2 regions of the Streptomyces sp. NBC_00344 genome follow, and region 2 is predicted to be linked to the other one. Evidence: riboswitches for the same ligand, from Rfam matches in the RefSeq annotation. Region 2 holds a riboswitch; the other holds the start of a gene.
What was found. Region 2 has a riboswitch for glycine ahead of gcvT (glycine cleavage system aminomethyltransferase GcvT). Riboswitches for the same ligand answer to the same signal wherever they lie in the genome.

Region 1: it holds a riboswitch for glycine, as region 2 does, so the genes downstream of both, gcvP (aminomethyl-transferring glycine dehydrogenase) here and gcvT (glycine cleavage system aminomethyltransferase GcvT) in region 2, are expected to answer to the same signal.

What each region holds. Positions count from the first base shown of each region.
Region 1 covers NZ_CP107996.1:6,073,051-6,079,431, forward strand. The annotation lists gene ftsR (transcriptional regulator FtsR) at 1-696, shown strand, start outside; gene OHS16_RS27510 (bifunctional nuclease family protein) at 750-1,223, shown strand; gene OHS16_RS27515 (MerR family transcriptional regulator) at 1,390-1,983, shown strand; gene OHS16_RS27520 (DNA polymerase IV) at 2,040-3,515, shown strand; gene OHS16_RS27525 (PRC-barrel domain-containing protein) at 3,434-3,808, opposite strand; glycine riboswitch at 3,922-4,019, shown strand; gene gcvP (aminomethyl-transferring glycine dehydrogenase) at 4,208-6,381, shown strand, end outside.
Region 2 covers NZ_CP107996.1:1,916,902-1,923,282, forward strand. The annotation lists gene OHS16_RS08480 (ABC transporter substrate-binding protein) at 1-482, opposite strand, end outside; gene OHS16_RS08485 (ABC transporter permease) at 508-1,506, opposite strand; gene OHS16_RS08490 (enhanced serine sensitivity protein SseB C-terminal domain-containing protein) at 1,846-2,619, opposite strand; gene OHS16_RS08495 (enhanced serine sensitivity protein SseB) at 2,908-3,651, opposite strand; gene OHS16_RS08500 (AAA family ATPase) at 3,698-4,420, opposite strand; glycine riboswitch at 4,573-4,668, shown strand; gene gcvT (glycine cleavage system aminomethyltransferase GcvT) at 4,814-5,929, shown strand; gene gcvH (glycine cleavage system protein GcvH) at 6,018-6,381, shown strand, end outside.

The DNA of each region.
Region 1 (6,381 bases), 4.2 Mb from region 2:
GACGACCGGCTGGTGAGCATCGGTACGGTGCTCAGCCTGCTCAGGGACGAGTTTCCCGAGGTCACGATCTCCAAGATCCGCTTCTTGGAGGCCGAGGGCCTGGTCGAGCCGCAGCGCACATCGTCCGGCTATCGCAAATTCGGCCCGGCCGACATCGAGCGGCTCGGGCAGGTCCTGCGCATGCAGCGGGACCACTATCTGCCGCTCAAGGTCATCCGTGACCACCTCGACGCGCTGGGGCGCGGGGAGCAGGTGCAGCTGCCTGCCCCTGGCACGGCCTCCGGGCTGCCCGACGACGCGCCGGAGGACGGAATCCAGGACTCGACCGCCGCCGTGCTCGGCAGGGACGAGCTGCTGGCTGCCGCCGAGGTCGGCAGCGCCGATCTCGGGGAGTGGGAGTCCTACGGGCTGATTTCCGCGGTGCCGGAAGGCGGCTATGACGCCGAAGCGGTGAACGTCGCCAGGCTTCTGGCGGAGCTGGGCCGGTTCGGTCTTGAACCGCGGCATCTGCGCGCAATGAAAGCCGCAGCCGACCGTGAGGCGGGGCTGATCGAGCAGGTCGTCGCACCGCTGCGCCTGAACCGGAATCCGCAGACCAGAGAGCATGCGAAGGTGACCACGAAGGAGCTCGCGGCGCTGACCGTACGGCTCCACGCCGCGCTGGTGCAGACGTCTCTGAGGGTCCGGTTGTACTGATCACGGAGGTGCCCGACTACCCAAACCTGCCGGGCACGTCCTAGGGTTGCTGTGTGAACGAGCTCGACGTTGTGGGTGTCCGGGTGGAAATGCCCTCCAACCAGCCGATCGTGCTCCTGCGTGAAGTGGGAGGCGACCGGTATCTCCCTATTTGGATCGGCCCGGGTGAAGCGACCGCGATCGCCTTCGCCCAGCAGGGCATGGCTCCAGCCAGGCCGCTGACGCACGACCTTTTCAAGGATGTCCTCGAAGCGGTCGGCCAGGAGCTCACCGAAGTGCGCATCACCGACCTGCGTGACGGGGTCTTCTACGCGGAGCTGGTCTTCGCGAGCGGAGTCGAGGTGAGTGCCAGGCCGTCGGACGCCATAGCGCTTGCCCTGCGCACCGGGACCCCGATCTACGGAAGTGACGGGGTGCTCGACGACGCGGGAATCGCCATCCCGGACGAGCAGGAGGACGAGGTGGAGAAGTTCCGTGAGTTCCTCGACCAGATCTCACCGGAGGACTTCGGGACCAACAGCCAGTGACGCTCCGGCCGGGGTAGTCAGCGCATCCGGCAAGCCGTTCCCCACCGGGGTTCGCGGCAAACCACTCTCAGGGTGATTATCACTCGGCGTGCCGAGTGTGGCGATCGTTGACGCACCCCGAGTGACTGCCTACCTTCGAGAAGGCAGGTCAAGGACGGAGGTCGGCGTGAGAAGCACCGGCGACAGCACGGCAGGGGGCGCCCCCGGGCGGAGCCTGGGGGAGAGCGGGCCGTATCCGCTTCACGGCTCAGCAGCCGAACCCACGACCGACACCGTCGGCTACCGGGGGCCGACGGCGTGTGCCGCCGCGGGCATCACCTACCGGCAGCTCGACTACTGGGCGCGCACCGGACTGGTCGAGCCGAGCGTGCGTCCTGCGCACGGCTCCGGCAGCCAGCGCCTCTACAGCTTCAAGGACGTGGTCGTCCTCAAGGTCGTGAAGCGGTTCCTGGACACCGGTGTGGCCCTGCAGAACATCCGCACCGCGGTACAGCACCTCCAGGACCGTGATGCGGGGGACCTCGACCGGGTGACGCTGATGAGCGACGGTGCGACCGTCTACGAGTGCACCTCGCCCGATGAAGTGGTCGGACTGCTCCAGGGCGGCCAGGGGATCTTCGGGATCGCCGTCGGAGTGGTGCTCAGCGACGTGCAGGCCGCCCTGTCCCAGCTGCACGGCGAACGCATCGACACCGGCGAGACCCTCATCGGGCACAACCCCGAGGACGAACTGGCCAGGAGACGCAACCGGGCCGTCTGAGCCGCCCAGCTGCGCCGTGGCCCGATTGTCAGTGCGGTAGGGCAGCATCTGATGGTGTGAGAGCCGTTCCGACCATCCTGCATCTGGACATGGATGCCTTCTTCGCCGCCGCGGAGCAGGCGTCCAAGCCGAGCCTGCGCGGGAAACCGGTGGTCGTCGGCGGTCTCGGGCCCCGCGGGGTCGTCTCCACCGCCTCCTACGAGGCACGGCGCTTCGGTGTCCATTCCGCGATGCCGATGGCCCAGGCCCGGCGGCTCTGCCCGAACGCGGCCTATCTGGTGCCCCGCTTCGCCCTGTACCGGGACGTGAGCAACCAGGTGATGGAGCTGCTGGGGCGGCTCTCCCCGCTGATCGAACCGCTGAGCCTCGACGAGGCCTTCGTCGACCTGGAAGCGGGGGGCGCGGCCGACGACACGGCATCGGCGCGGCGGGTCGGTGAGCAGCTGCGGCGGGACATCCTGACGGTCACCGGGCTCAGCGGGTCGGTCGGGCTGGCGGGCTCCAAAATGCTGGCCAAGATCGGCTCCGAGCGGGCCAAGCCGGACGGCCTGGTGCTCATCGAACCGGGCACGGAGCGCGAGCTGCTGGCCCCGCTCACGGTGCGGACGCTGCCGGGCGTCGGTCCCGCCACCGGAGAACATCTGCGGAGGGCCGGGATGACGACGGTCTCCCACCTCGCGGAAGCAGGCGAGGACGAACTGGTGCGCCTGCTCGGCAAGGCGCACGGCGGGTCCCTGTACCGGATGGCGATCGGGTACGACGACCGCCCCGTGGTCGCCGAGCGGGACACCAAGTCGGTCTCTGTGGAGGACACCTTCGACGTCGACCTGCATGACCGGGTCAGGGTGCGCCACGAGGTGGGGCGGCTCGCCGACCGGTGCGTGGAGCGGCTGCGCGCCGCCGGACGGTCCGGAAGGACCGTCGTACTCAAAGTCCGGAGATATGACTTCTCAACCCTGACGCGCTCGGAGACCCTTCGCGGCCCGACCGACGATCCTGCAGTCGTGCGGGAGGCCGCTGCGCGGCTGCTGGAGCCGGTGGACACCACCGGAGGGGTCAGGCTGCTCGGGGTGGGGGTCACCGGGCTCGCCGACTTCACCCAGGAGGATCTGTTCGCCCAGGCGGCGACCGAGCGCGCCGCCGGACGGGAGCACGATGCGGATGCGGACTCTGCCGGCCCCGCCGACGTGCCGGACCTGGAGCCCGATCCGCCCACCCGGCGCCGTTGGCTCGCCGGGCATGATGTGCGCCACAGCGAGTACGGAGCCGGGTGGGTGCAGGGGAGCGGTGTGGGGCGGGTGACGGTGCGCTTCGAGGAGCCGGGCTCGTCCGCGCCCGGCCGGGTCCGGACCTTCGGCGTGGACGATCCCGATCTGGAGCCGTCCGACCCCTTGCCTCTGGTACAGGCACCGCCGGTACACGCAGCAGCGCAGCCCGCGCCCGCGGAGGATCAGCTCTCGTCGCCGGCCAGCCGGCCGAAGTCCCGGTCGGGGGGCGGCGGAGAAGCCGGCGCCGATACATCGAGTCCGTAGTGGTGACAGAGCTGGAGTTCCTGCTCGGGGGACAGGTGGCGGCCGACTCCGAAGTCCGGAGCGTCCTTGATCAGAGACCGGTCGAAAGGCACCCGAAGCGCTTCCTGCACCATTTCGCTGGGAGCCAGCGGGACGAAGGCGTCCCGGCTGAACAGGCCGGTGCGGACTGCGGCCCACTCCGGCACTCCGGTGGCGTCATCGAGGTAGACCTCGTCCACCGTGCCTATCTTGTCGCCGTTGCGGTCGAACGCCTTGCGGCCTATCAGGTTGCGCGGATCGATGTCGGTCTGCACGGTCCCTCCAACTGGTCGCAACTGCTGCGTACCCCTACAGAAGTGCAGATCCGGGGCTTCGGCCACTCGAGCGTGCCGCGATCTGCCGCGCTGGTAGGCTGGCTAGCGGCTACTGACCCCACGCGGGAGAGTCCCCGGAGGAAGTCTCCGCGGGCGCCGAAGGAGCAAATCCTCCCCGGAATCTCTCAGGCACACGTACCGCGCGGACGAGGTCACTCTGGAAAGCAGGGCGGGCACCGGGCGGGTACGGCCGGGACCCTTCCTCACCGACGGTGAAAATCGGCGCCTCGCAGCACGGGCCGGTGAAACTCTCAGGTTGAGATGACAGAGGGGGAGGCCGTCCGGGTACCCGTGCCGTGGTACCTCTCGCAGGTCGCATCGACCAGGAGGCCTCCCAACATGACCGCCGACCGCATTCCGCTCTCCCGGCTCGAGCGTGGCATCCCCTTCGAACAACGCCATATCGGACCCGACGCCGGGGCCCAGGCCAAGATGCTGGCCCACGTCGGCTACGGCTCGCTGGACGAACTCACAGCCGCGGCGGTGCCCGAAGTGATCAAGAGCGCGGAGGCGCTGCGGCTGCCCGAGGCCCGCACCGAGGCCGAGGTGCTCGCCGAGCTGCGCTCGCTCGCCGACCGCAACCGGGTGCTCGCACCGATGATCGGCCTCGGCTACTACGGCACCTTCACCCCTCCGGTCATCCTGCGCAACGTCATGGAGAACCCGGCCTGGTACACCGCCTACACGCCGTACCAGCCGGAGATCTCGCAGGGCCGGCTCGAGGCGCTGCTCAACTTCCAGACGGTGGTCGCCGACCTGACCGGGCTGCCCACATCCGGTGCCTCCCTGCTTGACGAGGGCACGGCGGCGGCCGAGGCGATGTCGCTCGCACGCCGGGTCGGCAAGGTCAAGAACGGTGTCTTCCTGGTCGACGCCGACGCGCTGCCGCAGACCCTGGCCGTGATCGAGACCCGCGCCGAACCGGCCGGGGTCGAGGTCGTTGTCGCCGACCTGAGCGACGGCATCCCGGCTGAGGTTGCCGAGCGCGGTGTCTTCGGTGTTCTGCTGCAGTACCCGGGGGCCTCCGGCCGCGTACAGAACATCAAGCCCGTCATCGAGCAGGCGCAGCGGCTCGGCGCGATCGTCACCGTCGCTGCCGATCTCCTCGCGCTGACCCTGCTCACCTCGCCCGGCGAGCTGGGGGCCGACATCGCCGTGGGCACCACCCAGCGCTTCGGTGTACCGATGGGCTTCGGCGGCCCGCACGCCGGGTTCATGGCGGTGCGCGAGAAGTTCGCGCGAAATCTGCCGGGCCGGCTGGTGGGTGTCTCCGTGGACGCCGACGGCAACAAGGCGTACCGGCTGGCGCTCCAGACCCGTGAGCAGCACATCCGCCGGGAGAAGGCCACCAGCAACATCTGTACGGCGCAGGTGCTCCTCGCCGTGATGGCAGGGATGTACGCGGTCTACCACGGTCCCGACGGTCTCCGCGAGATCGCCCGCCGGACCCACCGCTACGCGGCGATCCTCGCCGGGGGGCTCCGCGCCGCCGGCGTCGATGTCGTGCACGGCGAGTACTTCGACACCCTGACCGTACGGACCGGCGGGAAGGCCGACCAGGTCGTCGCCGCGGCCCGTGAGGGCGGTGTCAACCTGTACCGCGTGGACGCCGACCTGGTCTCGGTCTCCTGCGACGAGACCACGACACGCGTCCAGCTGGCTGCCGTCTGGTCCGCCTTCGGAGCGGACGGCGACGTCGAGGCGCTCGACGAGCGGACTGCAGACGCGCTGCCCGCGGAACTGCTGCGCCGGGACACCGTCCTCACCCACCCGGTCTTTCACCAGCACCGCTCGGAAACCGCCATGCTGCGCTATCTGCGCAAGCTCGCGGACCGGGACTACGCGCTGGACCGCGGCATGATCCCGCTCGGCTCCTGCACGATGAAGCTGAACGCGACCACCGAGATGGAGCCCGTCACCTGGCCCGAGTTCGGCGCGATGCACCCGTTCGCACCGGTCGACCAGGCACAGGGCTACCTGACGCTCATCCACGAGCTGGAGGAGCGGCTCGCCGAGGTGACCGGATACGACAAGGTCTCGCTGCAGCCCAACGCGGGCTCACAGGGCGAGCTCGCCGGTCTTCTCGCCGTACGCGCCTACCACCGGGCCAACGGCGACACAGGACGCACCGTCTGTCTCATCCCGTCGTCGGCGCACGGCACCAACGCCGCCAGCGCGGTGATGGCCGGCATGAAGGTCGTGGTCGTCAGGACCCGCGAGGACGGCGACGTCGACGTCGAGGACCTGCACGCCAAGATCGCGCAGCATGCGGACGAGCTGGCCGTCCTGATGGTCACCTACCCCTCGACGCACGGTGTCTTCGAGGAGCACATCACCGACATCTGCGCCGCGGTGCACGACGCCGGAGGCCAGGTCTACGTCGACGGTGCCAACCTCAACGCGCTGGTGGGTCTGGCCAAGCCGGGCAAGTTCGGCTCGGACGTGTCGCACCTCAATCTGCACAAGACCTTCTGCATTCCGCACGGCGGTGGTGGCCCGGGCGTCGGTCCCGT
Region 2 (6,381 bases):
GGGCCGTTGGACAGCGCCTCGGGGGCGAAGTTCGACCGCTCGACGGCGTACTTGACGTCCTTCGAGGTGATCGGCGTGCCGTCGTCGTACTTCAGACCCTTGCGGAGGTGGTACGTCCAGGTCTTGGCACCGTCACTCGGCTTGCCCAGGCCGTCGGCGAGGTCGGGGACGACGGTGAGGCCGTCCTTGCCCGCTGCCGGCTTGAACGTCGTGAGCGTGCGGCCGTACAGGCGGGAGAAGTTCTGCACCCAGCCGTAGTACGTGTTGCCCGGGTCGAGCGAGTCGGCCTCGTCGGACAGCGCCAGGGACAGGGTGCCGCCCTTCTTGTCGCTCTTGTTGACGACCGAGGTCAGTGCGGCGTCGGTGGCTCCGGAGCCCCCCTTGCCACCGCCGTCGTTGTCCTTGGAGCCGCCGCATGCGGTTGCCCCCAGTGCAAGCGCCACAGCTGTGGCGACCACAACTGTCGCTTTATTGGTCTTCACCTGAGGAAACCCCCTCAATCGTTGGTTACTTGCTGCGAGGGTCGAGCGCATCGCGCAAACCGTCGCCGAGCAGGTTGAACGCCAGGACCGTAATGAAGATCGCCAGGCCCGGCACGATCATGTACTGCGGATCCGCCTCGTAGATGTCGCTCGCGTTACTGAGCATCTGGCCCCAGGAGGCCTGCGGCGGAGCGATACCGACGCCGAGGAAGCTGAGGCCCGCCTCGAACAGGATGTTCGTCGGGATCATCAGGGTCGCGTAGACCAGAATCGGCGCGACGAGGTTGGGCAGCAGTTCGCGGAAGAGAATGAACGGGCCGCGCGCACCGAGGCTCTTGGCCGCTTCGACGAACTCCCTGTTGCGCAGAGTCAGCGTCTGGGCCCGCACGATCCGGCCCATGTACGGCCAGCTGAAGAATCCGATCACGAAGATCAGCACACTGATCCGCAAGGGCAGTCCGCTGAGCCCGAACGCGCCGTCCTGCAGCGAGGCCGAGATCGAGATGGCGAAGAGCAGAAGCGGGAAGGCCAGGAAGGTGTCCATGGTCCTGCTGATGAGGGTGTCCACGAAACCGCCGTAGTAGCCGGCCACGACGCCGAAGAACACGCCGATGAGCACCGCGAGCAGCGTCGCACCTCCCGCGACGAGCAGCGAGACCCAGGACCCCTCGATGATGCGGGTCAGCAGATCGCGCCCGTACTGCGGGTCGACGCCGAGCGGATGGGACCAACTCATGCCGCCCCAAGCACCCTTGGGCCTGAGGAGAGCCGGGTCGATCAGATCCTGGTGGAACTTGTTCGGGTCGAGGCCGAATATCCACTGAATGGGCTTGGAGAGGATGGCAAGCAGGACCAGCATGATCACGATGACGCCGCCCGCGACGGCCACCTTGTCGCGCTTGAAGCGCGTCCAGGCGATCCGGCTGAGCGAACGGCCCTCGATCTGGCTCTGCTTGGCCCCCGTGAGTATTGCCTCCGGCTGCGCTTCGGCAGTCGCTCCGGTGGTCTCGATCGGTGCGGTCACAGTGCCTTTGACCCCTCCCGGCCGGCGGTGGCCGGCCCGTACCTGCCGCGGTGGCGGCTGCTGTGCATCAAGCGCATCGGGTGATGCCACTGAGCTGAAGTGACGGAAGTTGCGTGTAGACGCGTCGCGCAAGGGCACGACGATGCTCTTTAGCGGGGAGTCTTCATTGCGGTTGTGATCACCCGCCAGACCTGACGGTGAATGTTTGCGCAACCGTGATGCGGGCAACAGCGTTCCGTTATCCGGACGAGAAGAACCTCTGAGCGGAAAAATTCGACATCAACCCGCCAGAGCGGACATGACGCCCAACAGGCCTTATGAGCCCCTGAATCGGGACGCTCAGCCTACTGGCGGGTAGCCGTATCCGGCGGCCGGCGACGGGGCCCCGTGGGCCTCACGGTCGTAGAACGGACGGGTGTGCGTCCGCAGCCACATCCCGACCGGGTCGTACTCGTCGGACATCGCGACGGTCGATACGGGCAGCCCGTCGGGCACCGCGGCGATCGACTGCTGCATCATCGCCCGCACGGAGTCGACCGACTGCTGTCCGGTGTCGTAGAGATCCAGACCGATGGCCAGATACGGGGTGCCGATGGCGGGCTGCACCCAGACCCGGCGCAGCGAGCGGACCGCAGGGGTGCGGTGGGCGTTCTGGCTGAGCAGGGCGTAGAACTGCGGGATGTCGATGGCGGGTTCGGACAGTCGCAGCGGACCGGCGGGCATCCGGTCGAGGCCGGTGGCGACCCGCCGCAGATCGGTCCAGGGGATTCCCACACCTCCGCCGGAGGTGTGCGGGTTGAGCCAGATACCCCAGCGGTCCGGATAGAGCGAACGGGCCAGATCGCGACCGGTGATCACCTCGTGCGATCGGTTCCAGCCACTGACCGCCAGCTCCTGGGCCGACGTCACGCACGGGGCGTAACCGAGCCCTTCGACCTCCATGTTCCCGTACTGCGCGTCGGGCGCACCGGCCTGGCCGTGCCAGAGCAGCATCCAGAGGTGGCCGTCGGCGAGGGCGTGCAGCAGCGCCTCGTAGGCGTCGTACCGCCCGGGGGTCACCTGGCGCAGCATGTGCTCCACCTGCCCGGCCGCCGCCGTGCCCGACGCACTCACTGGGTACCGCCCCTCTTCGATCCGCCGTCCCTCAGCTGTCGCTGGGGGACGTCCCCTCCGGCCGACTCTTCCGCCGACCGTGCCGCGCATCCCACCAGCTTAGGCGGGCGGGCCTCTTGACCACCCACTGAGGACCGACCCGTAATCCCCGCGGGCGCACGACGACAGCCACGGCACCTCGCCGCGCGGGGTGTACGCCCGAATCCATCCAGTATGCGCGCCCCTGCGCCGTGCGATGCGGCGCCGCCGGCTCGGCACGCTGATTCGCCAGGGAGCACCCGGCAGTTCTCAGGAGGGCGTCAGCGCGTCCCTGACATAGAAGGGCCGCACCCTTTCCAGCATCCAGTCGGCCACCGGATCCTGCGCCACGTCCAGCAGGACCAGATTGACCGGCCAGCGCACCTCGACCCGGCCCAGTACCCGGCCGAGAGCATCCATCGGGGCGTCCCGGCCCTCGCCTTCCCAGGCCGAGAACTCGACTCCGACGAAGAGCACCGGATCCCCGCCCTCGATCGAGGCCAGCGCCCTGCGCGCCGAGCTGACCGCCCCGATCTGCTCGAACTCGCCTGCCGCCGCCGAGAGGAAGTCGACCGGGTCGTCCTGCCAGTCCGGTTCGAACAGCCGCACCCGGCCACCGCTCGCAGGTCCGTCCAGGGACGTGCGCCCGGCCCGGCAGAGCTCCGCCACGGCGGGCGGCGGCAGCGGCACACCGATCGCGCCGCCCGGGTTCACGGCTATGCCCAGCTGCGGGGGAAGACCCCGGGCGAATGCGACGGCGGGCGCCACCGTGAAGGAGAGATGGGATCCGACGCACTGCAGGAACTGTGCCTCGGAGCTGAAGACGGGGACGTACGCCCCGCCCTCGATGTCGAGCGTGGGCAGGTCGAGCGCACGGCTGTCGTTGCTGCCGCCGTTGGGCAGCGGCACCCAGAGATTGCTGCGTCCCAGCACCTCGATCAGCCGGCCGCCCGCGGCGGGGTTACCGACCGAGGCCGTCAGTACCTCTTCGAGCTCGTTGCCCGGCCATGCCATGTCCACCGAGATATCCCCTTCTCACCTGTCGTGTACTGAACGAACCCTAACGACCCTGTGGACGGTCGTGACTCTGCCCTTCCCCGGACCACGGCCCGTCCCCGAAGCCGATCCGGCGCAGGGTTCCCGCAGCCTCCCGGTCGAGCAGCACCGCCGAACCACAGCCCGCAGGCAGCCGCTCGCGCTCCGCTTCGCGCACCAGCCGGCCGACCGCGTGCCGGTGCCTGGCGAACGCGTACGCGGAGACGCCCCGGCCGCGCTCGTCCTGGCCCGCCCGCGCCACCTCTGGAGGGACGTCGAGCAGCAGCAGATGCAGGGCTCCCCCGCGGCGCCGCGCCGCTCCGGCGAGCCGGGCGCGTACCCAGGCCTGGGTCCCGCAGTCGTGCACCACCACGTCCCGGCCGGATCTCAACGCCCGCCACAGACCTGCGTAGTGGGCCGCGCGCACCAGCGGGCGGTAGCTCCAGTAGGGCAGGAACCGGGGCATCCGGCGCTCCCAGCGGTCCCGCACGTCCTGCGAGTCGATGCGATGCGCGCCGGCCGCGCGTCGTAACAGGGTGGACTTTCCGCTGCCCGGCAGACCGGACACCACGACCACGTCCCCCGGGGAGAACCGGAGCCGGTGCGGACTGTGCCCGGCCCTCGCGCGCAGATCGCGGACCGTGGGCCGCGGCGGCCCGTCGGCCTCCCGCCGCACGGCCCCGGACCTGGCCGGTACCGCACCCGGACCGCCGGTCGCCGTGGCCGCGCTCCGTCCCTGTCCCGTCATGACCGCTCCCCCCGTCGGGCGTTGAACCCCTGCCCAAGAAGTGTAAAGAAACGGTAATGCGGCACAAGGTGATTTGCCGGTTCCGCCCGCCGCGCGACGACGGTTCCCCCTCCCGTGCGATGATGTGCGCGCCAAACTCCATACAGGCCGTTCGAATCCGCGCGGGAGAGTCCTCGGCCTTCGGCCGGGGCGCCGAAGGAGCAAGTCCCTCCCTTGTAATCTCTCAGGCCCCGTACCGCGCGGACGAGGCAGATCTGAAAAGCGGGCCGCCGCCGTGCGGCCCCACCCAAGGTGCAAGCCGAGCCCCGTCAGGAGGCGCCGGCGAACCTCTCAGGTTCCGATGACAGATGGGGAGGAATCGTCCTCGCCTGTCATGCCCTGGGAGCCCCACATATGAGCACCGCCCCCCGTCTCACCGCCCTCGACGCGACCCACCGTTCGCTCGGCGCGACGATGACCGACTTCGCCGGCTGGGACATGCCGCTGCGCTACGCCAGCGAGCGCGACGAGCACAACGCCGTACGGACCCGCGCCGGACTCTTCGACCTCTCCCACATGGGCGAGATCACCGTCACCGGACCGGGCGCCGTGGATCTGCTGAACTACGCCCTGGTCGGCAACATCGGCACGGTCGGCGCGGGCCGCGCCCGGTACACGATGATCTGCCGGGAGGACGGCGGCATCCTCGACGACCTGATCGTCTACCGGCTGGACGACACCGAATACATGGTCGTGGCCAATGCGGGCAACGCGCAGACCGTGCTGGACGCGCTGGCCGAGCGCTCGGCGGGCTTCGATGCCGAGGTGCGCGACGACCGCGACGCGTACGCGCTGATCGCCGTGCAGGGCCCCGAGTCCCCCGGCATCCTGAAGTCGCTGACCGACGCGGACCTGGACGGGCTGAAGTACTACGCGGGCCTGCCCGGCACGGTGGCCGGCGTTCCGGCGCTGATCGCCCGCACCGGCTACACCGGCGAGGACGGCTTCGAGCTGTTCGTCGCCCCGTCCGACGCCGTCCGGCTGTGGCAGGCACTGACCGAGGCAGGCGCCCCCGCCGGTCTGGTGCCCTGCGGCCTCTCCTGCCGCGACACCCTGCGTCTGGAGGCCGGCATGCCGCTGTACGGGCACGAGCTGACCACCGCTCTGACCCCCTTCGACGCCGGGCTCGGCCGGGTCGTCAAGTTCGAGAAGGAGGGCGACTTCGTCGGGCGTTCCTCCCTGGAGGCCGCCGCCGAGCGGGCTGTCTCCAGCCCTCCGCGCAAGCTCGTCGGTCTGATCGCCGAGGGCCGCCGCGTCCCCCGGGCGGGCTACCCGGTCGTGGCCGGCGGCCAGGTGATCGGCGAGGTCACATCCGGTGCCCCGTCGCCCACTCTCGGCAAGCCCCTCGCCATCGCCTACGTCGACGCGGCCCACGCCGAGCCCGGCACCTCCGGCGTGGGCGTGGACATCCGCGGTACGCATGAGCCGTACGAGGTCGTGGCACTCCCCTTCTACAAGCGCCGGAAGTGACCCACTCCACGCTCTCCGGCCCCCGCCTCGTCTCAATCCTCAAGACACCCGTTCACCAGCACTCCACCGCATCCAGGAGAATCAGGTCATGAGCAACCCCCAGCAGCTGCGTTACAGCAAGGAGCACGAGTGGCTGTCGGTCGCCGAGGACGGCGTCTCGACGGTCGGCATCACGGAGTTCGCGGCCAACGCGCTCGGTGACGTCGTCTACGCCCAGCTCCCTGAGGCCGGCTCCACGGTGACCGCGGGAGAGACCTGCGGTGAGCTGGAGTCGACCAAGTCGGTCAGCGATCTGTACGCCCCGGTGTCCGGTGAGATCACCGAGATCAACCAGGACGTCATCGACGACCCGTCGCTGGTGAACACCGCTCCCTTCGAGGGCGGTTGGCTGTTCAAGGTGCGCGTCACCGGCGAGCCGGACGATCTGCTCACCGCCGACGAGTACGACGCTC